Regions from separate parts of the Embleya sp. NPDC005575 genome, predicted to be linked through region 2. Evidence: riboswitches for the same ligand, from Rfam matches in the RefSeq annotation. Region 2 holds a riboswitch; the other holds the start of a gene.
What was found. Region 2 has a riboswitch for glycine ahead of gcvP (aminomethyl-transferring glycine dehydrogenase). Riboswitches for the same ligand answer to the same signal wherever they lie in the genome.

Region 1 (7,229 bases), on a different contig from region 2:
GAAGGCCAGGAAGACGTCCATCGCGCGGCTGATCAGCGCGTCGACCCAGCCGCCGAAGTAGCCCGCCACGGTACCCAGTACGACGCCTATGACCACCGACAGGAGCGTGGCGAGGAAGGCCACGAGCATCGAGATGCGGGCGCCGTAGACGATGCGCGAGAAGATGTCCCGGCCGTTGACCGGCTCCAGACCCAGCGGATGGTCCCAACTGGCACCACCGAAGCTGCCATTGGGAATGTTCAACACCGGGTCGAGCAGATCGTCGTGGTACTCGGCGGGATCGCCGCCGACGAAGGAGGTGATCACCGGGGCGAAGATCGCCACGAGGACCATGAAGATGATCACCACGCCACCGGCCATCGCGACCTTGTCGCGACGGAATCGGGCCCACGCGATCTGGCCGAGGGAACGACCCTCGATGCGTACGCCGGCGGACTCGGCGATCGCTTCGGGGTGCGCCTCTCGGGCCACACCGGTGGTCTCGATCGGTGCCGTCATGGATCGACCCTCCCCGCTCACGGATGCGACGGCGGCTCGGGATCGCCGATCCCGTCGCCATACCCGGCATTGCGATCCCGATGATCTTCGGGATCTGTCGTCCGGGTGAGACTCCTCCGTGACGGGGGGCACCAACAGGGGTCGAGGGATACCTTTACTGAACCGTGATTACGGCGACACGATTCACGGGTTGATCCGCGTAGATCGGTCACGAAATCACAACAAGGCAGTGGTTGATGACGTGACGTCAGTTTTTTGGGGGCATCAGTGCCTGTTACCCCCTCCCGCCACTGTGTGCCGATCTTCGTTCACTGCGTGTTGCGCGCGGCCTCGTCGAGCATGTCGATGCCGATGAACGGCCGGGTGTGCTCGCGCATCCACGCGGCGACCGGGTCGAACGGGTCGTCCAGTGCGACCGAGGACAACGTCAGGCCGGCCGGCGCGGCGGCCGAGGCGGCCGCCATCGCGTCCCGCATCCGTTGCATCGTGGCGGGCTGATTGTCCGTCAGGCGCAGGCCGATCACGAGGCGTTCGGGTCCGACCGTGGGCCGTACCCAGGCCCGGTGCGCGGCTCGCACCACCTGGGTCTGGAACAGTTGGCCGCCGAGCAGGGCGTAGAACGCCGGGTCCCACAGGGTCGGTTCGCCCACTTCCAGGGGGCCGGCCATCAACCGGTCCAGGCCGCCGACGATCCGCCGGAGGTCGAGGTAGGGCACGCCGACGCCGCCGCCCTGAGCGTGCGGATTCAGCCACAGGCCCCAGTGGTCGGTGTACAGCGAGGAGGCGATCTCGGTGACCGGGCAGACCTCGAAGGAGCGATCCCAGCCACTGAGACGCAACTGCTCCTCGGACGTGAACGCCGGGGCGTAGCGCCACCCGGCCACGTCCATGTTCCCGTACTGGGCATCCGGGCTGCCCGGTTGTCCCTGCCACAGCAGCATCCACACGTGCGCGCCGGTGAGTGCTTCGAGCAACCGCTCGTAGGCGTCGTAACGCCCGGGCGTCACCTGGCTCAATGCCTGTTCGACCTGGTTCACGACGTCCTCCCCGAATCCGAACCGATGTACCGATGTACCGCCGGACCGATCGCCGGTCCGATGACATGATTTCGATGAATGCCGCGGCGCCGGAACCCGGGCGCGCCGGTGTGTGCCGCGCACGCGGGTGCGCGGAATGCACGGGTGCGGGCTCAGCGCTGGTCGGCCCGTAGGTAGAACGGCTGGGTCTGTTCCAGCATCCAGTCCCCCACAGGATCCTGCGCGACGTCCAACAGCACCACGTTCACCGGCCACGGGGATGCGGCCCGGCCGAGCGCGCGCTCCAGGGCGCCGACCGCGGCCAGCCGGTCCTCCTCCTGCCAGCGATCCAACTCGACGCCGATGAACAGGCACGGCGGATCGGACTCGATCACGCCCAAGCCGCGTCGCGCACTCAGCACCACCGGCACGTGGGTGAACTCGGCGGCGGCCGCGATCAGGAACTCCATCGGCTCCTCGTCCGGCTCGTACAACCGCACCCGCGCGCCGCGCACACCCGCGCCGGGCAGCCGGGCCAGTTCCAGCACGCCCGGCGGTGGGATCGGAATGCCCGCCTCGCCGCCCGGGTTGACCGCGATGCCCACGTTCGGCGGCATCCCGCGGGCGAACTCGCGCATCGGCGCGACCGTGCACGGCATCGGGCCGGCGATCCGCCGGAACTCCTCCTCCGAGGAGAACACCGGCACATACGGCCGGCCGTCGATCTCGGTGGTCGGCAGCGTCAGTTCGCTGTCGGCCGGGTTGCCGCCCTCGGGCAGCGGCACCCACACGTCCGCCTCGGCCAGGGCCTCGAAGAGAGCCTCGGCCCGGGACGGGTCGTGCATCGCCGCGACGAGCGCGCTCTCCACGGGATTGGCCGGAAACGGCATGGTGGTGCTCCTCTGGTGTCGGCCGCAGTTTACGACTCGGTCGGCTGTCGCCGTCGGGACTGTCCGGGTACGGGGTCTGCGAAAACGATCCGGCTGAGCTTCCGGGCGGCCGAGCGGTCCAGCAGTACGCACGACGTGAAGCCGCCGGGAGCGGACGCCAGGGTGGGGCCCGCGTCCAGCCACGGCGTCAGTCGGGCGAGCAGTTCACGCCACTCGCGGTGGTGCCGGGCGAACACCGATGTGGACACTCCGCGCCCACGCGCGCGTTGGCCGGAAAGCGCCTGATGGGCGGTCACGTCCAACAGCAGTGCGTGTGCCGAACTGCCGCGCCGACGAGCGACGAGCACCAGCACCCGGCGCAGCATCGGGTTCCGGCCGCTGTCGTGCACGACCACGGCGCCCGGGCCGCGCAGCGCCCGGGCCACCTCGCCGTAGTGCGAGAGCCGCACCAGCGGCCGATAGGCCCGATACGGGATGCGCCCGGCACGCACCGCCCAGCGCGCCCGGACCAGGTCCGCGTCGAGCACGGCCACGGTCGGCCCGGGGGTGACCACCCGCGCGAGCAGCGTGCTCTTGCCGGCCCCGGGCAGGCCGGTGACCACGAGCACACACGAGGCCGGATAGGCCAGCACGTCCACCACCCGGTCGCCGATCCGGTTTCCCGGGCCATCGCGCTCCTCGCGGAGGTCGTGCACGGACCGGGGCATCAGTACGCCGCCCGTCGCGGCGCCGGTATGCGCCCCCGCCGAGTCCGTCTCCACGAGCCCTCCCTTGTCCCGAACCGTCCTGCCTTGCGCATGGTGTCGCACCCTCGCACCCTCGCGCGCGAGCGCGTGTCGGCCATCTCTCCAAGTCGGCAGCCCTCGGACTCGGCGGGTCCCGGTCCCGGCGGGGGATTGACGACACGCGCTAGCATGCCGGGCACAACCTCATATCGGCCGTCGACCCCACGCGGAAGAGTCCTCGCCCACGAGCGGGGCGCCGAAGGAGCAACTCCTCCCCGGAATCTCTCAGGCACCGATACCGCATGGGTCAGGCACTTCTGGAAAGCAACCGCACCGCTGGTGCGGTTCACCCACGGTGCAAATCGCAGTTTTCGCGCGGATGCGCTCGGACGCGATGAAGCTCTCAGGTTCCGATGACAGAAGGGGAGGGCACCCCACTTTTCGACCGACTCTGGTCGAAAAGGGCTGAACGCCATGGCAGGGAGCCCCCTTTGTTGTCGTATTCGCCGCACCGCCCGTCACCTTTCGCCGCACTCCGCGCCGGCACCCGCTCCTCGTCCGCGCGCCGCGTCCGCGCTCCGCGCGTGGTGCGCGCGGCCGAGCGCGCGGCCGTTCGCCATGCCCCCGACCGGCCCGCGCCCCTCGGGTGTTCCCGCCGGCGCCCCCTCGAAGGAGCCTTCGCATGACCACCGACCGCCGGACCCCGCTCGACGCCGTGCACGACGCGCTCGGGGCCACGATGACCGATTTCGCCGGTTGGCGGATGCCGCTCCGGTACGGGAGCGAGCGCGACGAGCACACTGCGGTGCGCACCACGGCCGGCCTGTTCGACCTCACCCACATGGGTGAAATCGAGGTCACCGGCCCGGACGCCGCCCGCGCGCTCGACCACGCCCTGGTCGGTTTCGTCTCGAAGATCGGGGTCGACCGCGCCCGGTACACGATGATCTGCACCGAAGAGGGCGGCATCGTCGACGACCTGATCGTCTACCGGCTGGGCGACGAGCACTTCGTGGTGGTGGCCAACGCGTCCAACGCGGATGTGGTCGCGGGCAGCCTGAAGCACCGCTCGGAGAACTTCGACGCCACGGTGCGCGACGCGTCCGAGGAGTACACGCTGCTCGCCGTGCAGGGCCCCGCGTCGACCGCGATCGTCGGCTCGCTCACCGACGCCGACCTGCCCGCGCTCAAGTACTACGCGATCCTGCGCACCGAGGTCGCCGGCGTCCCGGTGCTGCTCGCGCGCACCGGCTACACCGGCGAGGACGGCTTCGAGCTGTTCGCCGCGCCCGACGACGCGGTCGCGCTGTGGGAGGCGTTGCTCGCGGCCGGGAAGCCGCACAGCCTGGTGCCGGCCGGGCTGTCCTGCCGGGACACGCTGCGCCTGGAGGCGGGCATGCCGCTGTACGGTCACGAGCTGACCCGGGACACCACGCCGTACGAGGCCAACCTGGGTCGGGTGGTCCGGCTGGACAAGCCCGAGGACTTCGTCGGGCGCGACGCGCTGGCCGCGGCGCAGGCCGACGTGCGCCGAACGCTGGTCGGGCTCACCTCGCCGGGCAAGCGGGTCCCGCGTGCGGGCTACCCGGTGGTGGACGCGGAGACCGGCGAGCGGGTCGGCGAGGTCACCTCCGGCGCGCCCTCGCCGACGCTGGGTGTGCCGATCGCGATGGCGTACGTGGCTTCGGAGCGGGCCGAACCGGGCACCCGGCTGGCCGTGGACATCCGCGGCAAGGCGGAGCCGGTCGAGGTCGTCGCGCTGCCGTTCTACAAGCGGGCCTGACCCGAGCCGCACGCGGGGCCCGATCCCGGGTCCTCGGGCGCGACCGACGCGGGCCCTCGGGCCGGCGGCACGAACCGGCGGCACAAACCGGCGGCACAAACCGGCGGCACAAACAATTACAAAACCACCTGAGGGACAGACCCTCCTCATTCGAATGGAGAATGGACCCGTGCACGCACCCCAGCACCTGCGCTACAGCAAGGAACACGAGTGGCTCGACGAGGCGGCCTCCCCCGCCCTCGTCGGCATCACCAAGCACGCGGCCGACGCGCTCGGCGACGTGGTGTTCGTCCAGCTTCCCGAGGTCGGTCAGACGGTCGTCGCCGGCGAGCCGTGCGGCGAGCTGGAGTCCACCAAGTCGGTCAGCGACATGTACGCGCCGGTCTCCGGCGAGATCGTCGAGATCAACGACGCTGTCGCCGAGGACCCCGCCCTGGTGAACTCCGACCCCTTCGGGGCGGGCTGGCTGTTCAAGGTGCGCATCGACGGCGAGGCCGAGGGCCTGCTGTCGGCCGACGAGTACGCCGCGTTCTGCGGCGAATGATCGAGATCGACCCGATCGAGGAGCTGACAACCGTGACGATCCTGGACCGTCCGCTGAGCGAGGTGGACCCGCAGGTCGCCGCCGCCGTCACCGACGAGCTGCACCGCCAGCAGAACACCCTGGAGATGATCGCCTCCGAGAACTTCGCCCCCGTGGCGGTGTTGGAGGCACAGGGTTCCGTCCTGACCAACAAGTACGCCGAGGGCTACCCCGGCCGGCGCTACTACGGCGGCTGCGAGCACGTCGACGTCGTCGAGCAGCTCGCCATCGACCGGGTCAAGGAGCTCTTCGGCGCCGAGGCCGCCAACGTGCAGCCGCACTCGGGCGCGTCCGCGAACGCCGCCGCGATGTTCGCGCTGCTCACGCCCGGCGACACGATCCTCGGCCTGGACCTGGCCCACGGCGGCCACCTCACCCACGGCATGAAGATCAACTTCTCCGGCAAGCTCTACAACGTGGTCGCCTACCACGTCGACGAGAAGACCCACCGGGTCGACATGGAGGAGGTCGAGCGCCTGGCCAAGGAGCACCGACCGAAGCTGATCATCGCCGGTTGGTCGGCCTACCCGAGGCAGCTCGACTTCGCCGAGTTCCGCCGGATCGCCGACGAGATCGGCGCGTACTTCATGGTGGACATGGCGCACTTCGCGGGCCTGGTCGCCGCGGGTCTGCACCCCAGCCCCGTGCCGTACGCGGACGTGGTCACCACCACGACGCACAAGACCCTGGGCGGCCCGCGCGGCGGCGTCATCCTGTCCAAGGCGGAGTACGCCAAGAAGATCAACTCGGCGGTCTTCCCGGGCCAGCAGGGTGGCCCCCTGGAGCACGTGATCGCGGGCAAGGCGGTGGCCTTCAAGGTCGCCGCCTCCGACGACTTCAAGGACCGCCAGCGGCGCACCCTGGAGGGCTCGGTCATCCTCGCCGAGCGGCTCACCCGCAAGGACGTCACCGACGCGGGCATCACCGTGCTCACCGGCGGCACCGACGTGCACCTGGTCCTGGTCGACCTGCGCGACTCGGAGCTCAACGGTCAGCAGGGCGAGGACCGCCTGCACGAGATCGGCATCACGGTCAACCGCAACGCGGTCCCGTTCGACCCGCGCCCGGCCATGGTCACCTCCGGCCTGCGGATCGGCACGCCGGCCCTGGCCACCCGCGGCTTCGAGGCGGCCGACTTCGAGGAGGTCTCCGACATCATCGCCGAGGCCCTCCTCCCCGGCTTCGACGACACCCGCAAGGCTGCCCTGGCCACGCGCGTCACGGCCCTGGCGAAGAAGCACCCGCTGTACCCGAACCTCTGATCCCACCTCGCGGATCCACGTTCACGCCGACGGCCGCGGGGCCGGCGGGGCACTCGCCCCACCGGCCCCGCGGCCGTTTCGCGGTCGCGATCAGCGGCCCGTGAACTTCGGCTTCTCCTTGGCCACGAAGGCGCGCATGCCGGTGGAGCGGTCCTCGGTCGCGAACAGTGCGGTGAACTGGAGGCGTTCGATCTCCAGGCCGGTGTCCAGGTCGACGTCGAGGCCGCGGTCGATCGCTTCCTTGGCCGCGCGCAGCGCGTATACCGGGCCGTTGGCGAACTGCGTGGCCCACTTCACCGCCTCGGCGTACACGTGCTCGGCCGGGACCACCCGGTCCACCAGGCCGATCGCGAGTGCTTCGTCGGCGGCCACGAAGCGGCCGGTGAAGATCAGGTCCTTGGCCTTGGCGGGGCCGATCAGTCGGGGCAGCCGCTGGGTGCCGCCGGCGCCCGGGATGATGCCCAGGGTGATC
Region 2 (7,229 bases):
TACATGGTCGCGTTGTGGTTGGCCGACGAAGCAGGCGGCGTGGACCTGTTGATCCCGCTCGCGCCGGCGCCGTGCGGCGTGCAGGCGCTGCGCTGCTACACCGCGGCCGAACTGGCCGGGGTGCTGGCCTCGCGCACGCGCCGGCCGGCCGCCGTGGGGGCTCCGGACAGCTGATCACACCCGGGCGTTCACACGTGTGGTCACATCTTGGGCGCAGTCGGGTGAGAACTGCGAGAAGGCGTGCGCGCGGGGCTTCGGAGGCGGACACTGTGAGCTGCCGGGCAAGGCTGCCCGACGCGCTCCGCGCAGACACCGAGAAGGTACGAGGATGTGCCAGCACCGACCGCATTGCCCGCCGGCGGACAGTCCCGATCGTGAGGCCGCCGCCGTTGTGGCCGCTCATTTCGAACAGGGATGGAGCCTGCTGTGCAACGGCGTCGTCCTGTTCGAGGACACGGGCGAACTGCTGCCGGACGGACGCACCATCGCCCCGCACCGCCCCCCTGTAGGGTTGGTTTCGGCGGCCTGATTCGTTCGCACGGCCCCAACGAGCCGGAGGTCACCGCGTGACGACCTCCGGCTCTCGCCTGTCCGGAGCCGGTCGGGCCGCCTTCCCGATACAGTCCGAGCGACAACATGCTGCGATGCAGCGACACGATGTTGGGCGCGACGACGACTCGGAGTTCCATCCTCATGCCCAGTGGCGGCACCCCTCGGCCCGGTCGCCCGCGTGATCCACGCACCGACGAACTGATCCTGGCCGCGGCCCGCGAGCTGGTCGCCGAGCAGGGCTACAACCGGGTCAGCATCGAGGCCGTCGCCCGCCGGGCGGGCGTGACCAGGCCGACCGTGTACCGCCGCTGGCCCTCGAAGGCGCACTTGGTGCACGAGGCGGTCTACCCGGCCCGCGAGATGAGCTTTCGGCCGCTGCCGCAGGAGGACTTCGCGACCGGCGTGCTGCGCTTCGCCGAGGCCGCGCTCGAGTCGTTCCGGCGCCCGGAGACCGCGGCCGCGGTGCCGGGGCTGCTCGCCGAGTACCGCGACCAGCCCGAGCTCAAGGAGTTGCTGGTGGCCCGGATGGATCCGGTCCGGGCGATCTTCCGGGCCTTCGTGGCGGACGCGGTCGCGCGCGGTCAGGCCCGCCCGGACGTGGACGCCGACCTGCTCTTCGAATCACTCAGCGGCGCGTTGATGTTCGGCGTCCTGGGCAGCGGCCTGGCCACCAAGCCCGGTTTCGCCGCATCGGTGGCCCGACTGCTGACCCACGGCGCGGCCCGCCCCTGATCGGAACATCTGCGATCGGGAGCGGGCTGCGCGTCGTCAGTTGTTGCCGTACGCCTCGATCGGCGGGCACGAGCAGACCAGGTTGCGGTCGCCCTGGGCACCGTCGATCCGGCGCACCGGCGGCCAGTACTTCTCGGCCGGCACCACACCGGCCGGGAAGACCGCCTCCTCGCGCGTGTAGGCGTGCGCCCACTCGCCCGCAAGCAGCGCGGCGGTGTGCGGCGCGTTGCCGAGCGGGTTGTCGTCGGCGGGCAGTTCGCCCGACGCGACCCGGTCGATCTCGCCCTTGATGGCAATCATCGCGTCGCAGAACCGGTCGATCTCGTGCAGGTTCTCGCTCTCCGTCGGCTCGATCATCAGCGTGCCGGGCACCGGGAACGACATGGTCGGCGCGTGGAACCCGTAGTCGATCAGCCGCTTGGCGACATCGTCGACGCTGACCCCGGTGGCCTTGGTGATCCCCCGCACGTCGATGATGCACTCGTGCGCGACCAGGCCGTTCGGGCCGGTGTAGAGCACCGGGAAGTGCGGCGCGAGCCGCTTGGCGACGTAGTTGGCGCCCAGCACCGCGACCTGGGTGGCCTCCTTGAGCCCGTCCGGGCCCATCAGCCGCAGGTAGGTCCACGGGATCGGCAGGATCGCCGCCGAACCCCACGGAGCGGCCGAGATCGGCCCCACGCCGGTCTCGGGGCCGGCTGCGGGCTGGAGCGGGTGGTTGGGCAGGTACGGCGCCAGGTGCGCGCGCACCGCGACCGGGCCGACGCCCGGACCGCCGCCGCCGTGCGGGATGCAGAACGTCTTGTGCAGGTTCAGGTGCGATACGTCGGCGCCGATCGCGCCGCCCGGCTGGGCCAGCCCGACCAGTGCGTTCAGGTTCGCGCCGTCCACGTACACCTGGCCGCCGGCCTCGTGGATGGCCGCGCACACCTGCTCGATGCCCTCCTCGAACACGCCGTGCGTGGACGGGTAGGTCACCATCAGTACCGCGAGCGTGTCCCGGTGCTGCTCGATCTTGGTGTGCAGGTCGGCCAGGTCCACGTCGCCGTTCTCGCCGGTCTTGACCACCACGACGCGCATGCCCGCCATCACCGCGCTGGCCGCGTTGGTGCCGTGCGCGGAGGAGGGGATCAGGCACACGTCGCGGGCGGTGTCACCGTTGGCGTGGTGATAGGCGCGCACCGCGAGCAGGCCCGCGAGTTCGCCCTGCGAACCGGCGTTGGGCTGGAGCGAGACCTTGGCGTAGCCGGTGATCCGGGCCAGCGAGTCGGCCAGGCCGTCGATCAGCTCCAGGTATCCCGCGGCCTGATCCACCGGCGCGAACGGGTGCAGGTTCGCGAACTCGGGCCACGTGATCGGTTCCATCTCGACCGTGGCGTTGAGCTTCATCGTGCACGAGCCGAGCGGGATCATGCCCCGGTCGAGTGCGTAGTCCTTGTCCGCGAGCCGCTTGAGGTAGCGCAGCATGTCGGTCTCGGAGCGGTGCGTGTGGAAGACCGGGTGGGTCAGGAACTCGGTGTCGCGCAGCAGCGACTGCGGCAGCGCGTCGGCGGTGACCGCGTCCAGTGCGGCCACGTCGCCGGTGACCCCGAACGCGCCCCAGACCGCCTCGACATGCGCTCGCAGGGTGGTCTCGTCGCAGGTGATCCCCACGTGGTCGGCGTCCACCGGGCGCAGGTTGACCCCGGCCGCGCGGGCCGCGGCAAGCACCTGCTCGGCCCGGCCCGGCACGCGCACGCCGACCGTGTCGAAGAAGTCGCCGTGCACGACCTCGACGCCGCCCGCCCGCAGGCCCGCCGCGAGCACGGCCGCGTACCGGTGGGTGCGGCGTGCGATCGAGGTGAGCCCGTCCGGCCCGTGGTAGACCGCGTACATCCCGGCCATCACGGCCAGCAGGACCTGCGCGGTGCAGATGTTGCTGGTCGCCTTCTCCCGGCGGATGTGCTGTTCGCGGGTCTGCAGCGCGAGCCGGTAGGCGGGCGCGCCGTCGGCGTCCACGGACACCCCGACCAGCCGGCCCGGCATGCTGCGGGTGAGCTTCTCGCGAACCGCCATGTACCCCGCGTGCGGACCGCCGAAGGCCATCGGCACACCGAAGCGCTGGCTGGTGCCGACCGCGATGTCGGCGCCCATCGCGCCCGGCGCGCGCAACACGGTGAGTGCGAGCAGGTCGGCGGCGACCGCCACCAGCGCGCCCTGCGCGTGCGCCGCCTCGATCACCGGCGTCAGGTCGCGGACCCGGCCGTCGGCGCCGGGGTACTGGAGCAGCACGCCGAAGCAGCCGTCCTCGGGCAGCCCGTCGGTGGTGTCGGCGACCACGACCTCGATACCCAGCGCCTGCGCGCGCGTGCGCACCACGGCGACGGTCTGCGGCAGCGTGGCCGCGTCCACGACGAACACGTCGCTCTTGGCCCGACCGGCCCGCCGGGCCAGGGTCATCGCCTCGGCGGCGGCGGTGGCCTCGTCGAGCAGCGAGGCGCCTGCCACGTCCAGGCCGGTCAGGTCGGTGACCACGGTCTGGAAGTTGAGCAGCGCCTCCAACCGGCCCTGCGAGATCTCCGGCTGGTAGGGCGTGTAGGCCGTGTACCAGGCGGGGTTCTCCAGCACGTTGCGGGTGATCACCGGCGGGGTGAAGGTGCCGTGGTAGCCGAGCCCGATCATCGAGGTCAGCACGCTGTTGCGGGAGGCCAGCTCGCGCAGTTCGGCGAGCACCTCGGCCTCCGAACGCGCGGCGGGCAATGCGAAGCCCTCCAGCGCGCGGATCGCGGCGGGCACCGCCGCGTCGGTCAGCTCGTCCAGGGATCCGTAGCCGATCGCGGCGAGCATCTTCGCCTGCTCGTCGGCGTCCGGACCGATGTGCCGACCGGTGAACGGCGACGCGGCCTCCAGGCCGGTCAACGAGCCGGGACCGGAGGGGAGTACGACGTGAGCACGCGTCGGGGCAGGGGTGCGCGGGGTCATCGCGAAAGGCCTCCTGGATCGCTCCTGGACGGACACGCGGGTCGCGGGTCCACCGGCCTCCCCCTCTGTCATCTGTACCTGAGAGCTTCACCGCGCCCGGAGCCCCGGTCGAACCGGTTCCCACGGGCGCGATTTGCACCGTCGGCGAGGATCCGACCCGACTCGGCGAGCCACGTGCGAATCCTGCTTTCCAGAGTGCCCACGACCACGCGGTACGGGTGCCTGAGAGATTCCGGGGAGGAGTTGCTCCTTCGGCGCCTCGTGTGCACGACACGAGGACTCTCCCGCGCGAACGTAATGGGCGGTCTCAACGGTATCAGCGTGACAGCCGCCGGGGCCTGCGCACTAGGCGTAGGTCACAGTGGTGGTCGGATAACCCAGGGATCGCATCATTCCCTGGAGCATGCCGGTGGTGTTGCGTTCCGCGCGCTCCACCAGTCCGGCGGTCTTCGCCGCGTCGTCGATCTTCTTCGTCGCCAGCACGTAGAGCTGTTGCTGATCGCCGGGATTGCCGGAGAAGAAGTCGCCGAGACGGTCGAACAGGCCCCTGTCCTGGGCAATCACGTGGCTGTTCTTCTGGTCGAGCGCGGCGGGCGCGAGCCGCGCGTGCGGGAGCTTGATGGTTACGCTCTTGTTGTCCGGCGAGGTCCGGATCGCATCCTGGCCGATTCCGCCGAATTCGACGAAGCCGCCGACCTGGCCGACCCCGATGAACAGCGTTCGCTGGCCGCGGACGGCGTCCGGGAGGAATTTGGCGTCCTTCTCCAGGTCCACTACGACCTGGAAGGTGCCGCTGACCGCCTCGTAGCGGCTGAGATCCTGCACCGCCTTGAGCATCACGGGCCCGCTGTGGTCCTTGGTGGTCTCGCCGAACGGATTGAATCTTCCGGGCAGCAGGTTGACCAGGCCGACCAGCACCAGGGCCAGCACGATGAAGCCGACCAGGAGCGTGACCAGGAAGGCGGGCAGGCCCAGCTTGCGGCGCGCCGATCGGAAGGCCCCTTGCCCTCGCATCGGCCGCTCTTTGACATCAGTCATGGTGGGGACACCCCCGAGGAGTCGTCTGCCCGGCGCCTGCCCCGGATCGCCGCGGCTATCCCCGGTCGACGGGCGGTAGCGGAATCGGTTCCCCCGGTCGCAGCGCCGGATCGGTGATCGCAAACGTGCGCACCCGGCCGGGCCGCCCGCCCGGCACCTCGAACCGCACGGTGACCCGGCCGACGCCGCTGCCCTGCACCCAGCCGGGCCCGAACCCCTCGTGCAGCACGTCCTGGCCCGGCGACCAGGAGACCCGCTCCGGGGCGGCCTCCGCGGGCGCTTCCGCGGCGGCCTCCGTGCCCTCCTCGACCGGCTCACCGGGCTCCGGCTCGGCCCCGCCGAACAGGTCCTGCTGGGCGAAGTCGGCCAAGCCGCTCACGCCCACCCCGAGCAGCCGCACGCCGCCCGTGACGTCCACCTGCGCGGCCAGCCGACGGATCGTCTCGCGCACCACGCCCGGATCGTCGGTGGGCCCGCGCAGCGTCTCCGAGCGGGTCAGCGTGCTGAAGTCGTAGCGGCGCAGCTTGAGCACGATCGTGCGCCCGGAGCGCCCGGCGGCGCGCAGCCGCTCCACGCACCGGATCGAGAGCCGGTCCAACTCCCGCGTGATGCGCTCGCGGTCCACCAGGTCGGTGGCGAAGGTGTCCTCCACCGACACCGATTTCGCGTCCCGGTCGGCGACCACCGGGCGCGTGTCCAACCCGGCGGCCAGTACGTGCAGCCCGTGTCCGTGCGCCTGGCCGAGCAGCCGCACGAGCTCGCTCTCGTCGACGGCGGCCAGGTCGGCCACGGTGTCCAGGCCGGCCCGGCGCAGCACGTCGCCGGTGGCCGGGCCGACCCCGGGCAGCGCGCGCACCGGCAGCGGGTCCAGCATCGCCCGCTCGGCGCCGGGCGCCACCACGCACAGCCCGTCCGGCTTGTCCGCCTCGGACGCGATCTTGGCCAGCAGCTTGGAGGTGGCCGCGCCGACCGAGCAGGTCAGCCCGGTGGCCGCGTGGATGTCGGCGCGCAGCCGCACGGCGATCTCGGTGACCCGCCGGGTGTCCAGCGTGCCGCCGTGCGGGCCCGCCTCCAGGTCGACGAACGCCTCGTCCAGGCTGAGCGGCTCCACCAGCGGCGAGAGCCGATGCAGCAGCTCCATCACGGTGTCGCTGACCTGCCGGTACAGCGCGAAGCGCGGGCTGAGGAAAGCGGCGTTGGGACAGCGTCGGCGGGCCTCGCCGATCGACATCGCCGAGTGCACGCCGAACACTCGGGCCTCATAGGAGGCGGTGGCCACCACCCCGCGCGCGCCGATGCCGCCGACGATCACCGCCTTGCCGGCCAGGCTGGGCTTCGCGGCCTGCTCGACCGACGCGTAGAACGCGTCCATGTCGAGGTGAAGGATGCCCGGGGCCTGTCTCACACCGGGCAATGATGACGCACGCGACCGACATCGGCGTGCGTTGACTCACTCAGTCGCTCAGGGCGCGGCGGATCTCGTCGTTCCTCGGATCGCGTGCGCGCGGATCCGGTTTGACCACGATCTGACCGGTCGCCTTGATCGCCGCGAGCATCTCGCGCCCGGTGCCGTACACGGTGGGCCCGATGTGGCCCCACGTGAAGGACTCGTCCGGGACGCCGTACGCGGATATCCCGGCGGCCCGGCACAGCCCGAGCGCACGCCGCAGATGGAAGCTCTGCGTTACCACGATGACCCGGTCGATCCCGTAGACGTGCTTCGCGCGGACGCAGGACTCCCAGGTGGAGAATCCCGATTCGTCGCTCACGATCCGGTGCTGCGGGATTCCCCGGTCCGCGAGGTAGCGCCGCATCACCCCGGTCTCGTCGTAGCGGTTGCCGCCGCCGTCGCCGCTGACCAGGATCACCCGGGTCTTGCCGGCCCGGTACAACCCGAGTGCGACGTCCAACCGGCGGGCCAGCAGATCGGACGGCCGGTCCCCGTGCAC

Region 1: it holds a riboswitch for glycine, as region 2 does, so the genes downstream of both, gcvT (glycine cleavage system aminomethyltransferase GcvT) here and gcvP (aminomethyl-transferring glycine dehydrogenase) in region 2, are expected to answer to the same signal.

The regions. Positions count from the first base shown of each region.
Region 1 is NZ_JBEXCV010000014.1:23,895-31,123, forward strand. Features, by position in the region: gene ABZS54_RS07275 (ABC transporter permease) at 1-498, opposite strand, end outside; gene ABZS54_RS07280 (enhanced serine sensitivity protein SseB C-terminal domain-containing protein) at 807-1,535, opposite strand; gene ABZS54_RS07285 (enhanced serine sensitivity protein SseB) at 1,688-2,404, opposite strand; gene ABZS54_RS07290 (AAA family ATPase) at 2,434-3,165, opposite strand; glycine riboswitch at 3,347-3,440, shown strand; gene gcvT (glycine cleavage system aminomethyltransferase GcvT) at 3,812-4,912, shown strand; gene gcvH (glycine cleavage system protein GcvH) at 5,082-5,456, shown strand; gene glyA (serine hydroxymethyltransferase) at 5,489-6,757, shown strand; gene ABZS54_RS07310 (enoyl-CoA hydratase-related protein) at 6,848-7,229, opposite strand, start outside.
Region 2 is NZ_JBEXCV010000151.1:4,938-12,166, reverse strand. Features, by position in the region: gene ABZS54_RS34350 (hypothetical protein) at 1-174, shown strand, start outside; gene ABZS54_RS34345 (DUF5999 family protein) at 329-529, shown strand; gene ABZS54_RS34340 (TetR/AcrR family transcriptional regulator) at 637-1,284, shown strand; gene gcvP (aminomethyl-transferring glycine dehydrogenase) at 1,321-4,242, opposite strand; glycine riboswitch at 4,443-4,539, opposite strand; gene ABZS54_RS34330 (DUF4230 domain-containing protein) at 4,588-5,256, opposite strand; gene ABZS54_RS34325 (DNA polymerase IV) at 5,336-6,685, opposite strand; gene ABZS54_RS34320 (ElyC/SanA/YdcF family protein) at 6,735-7,229, opposite strand, start outside.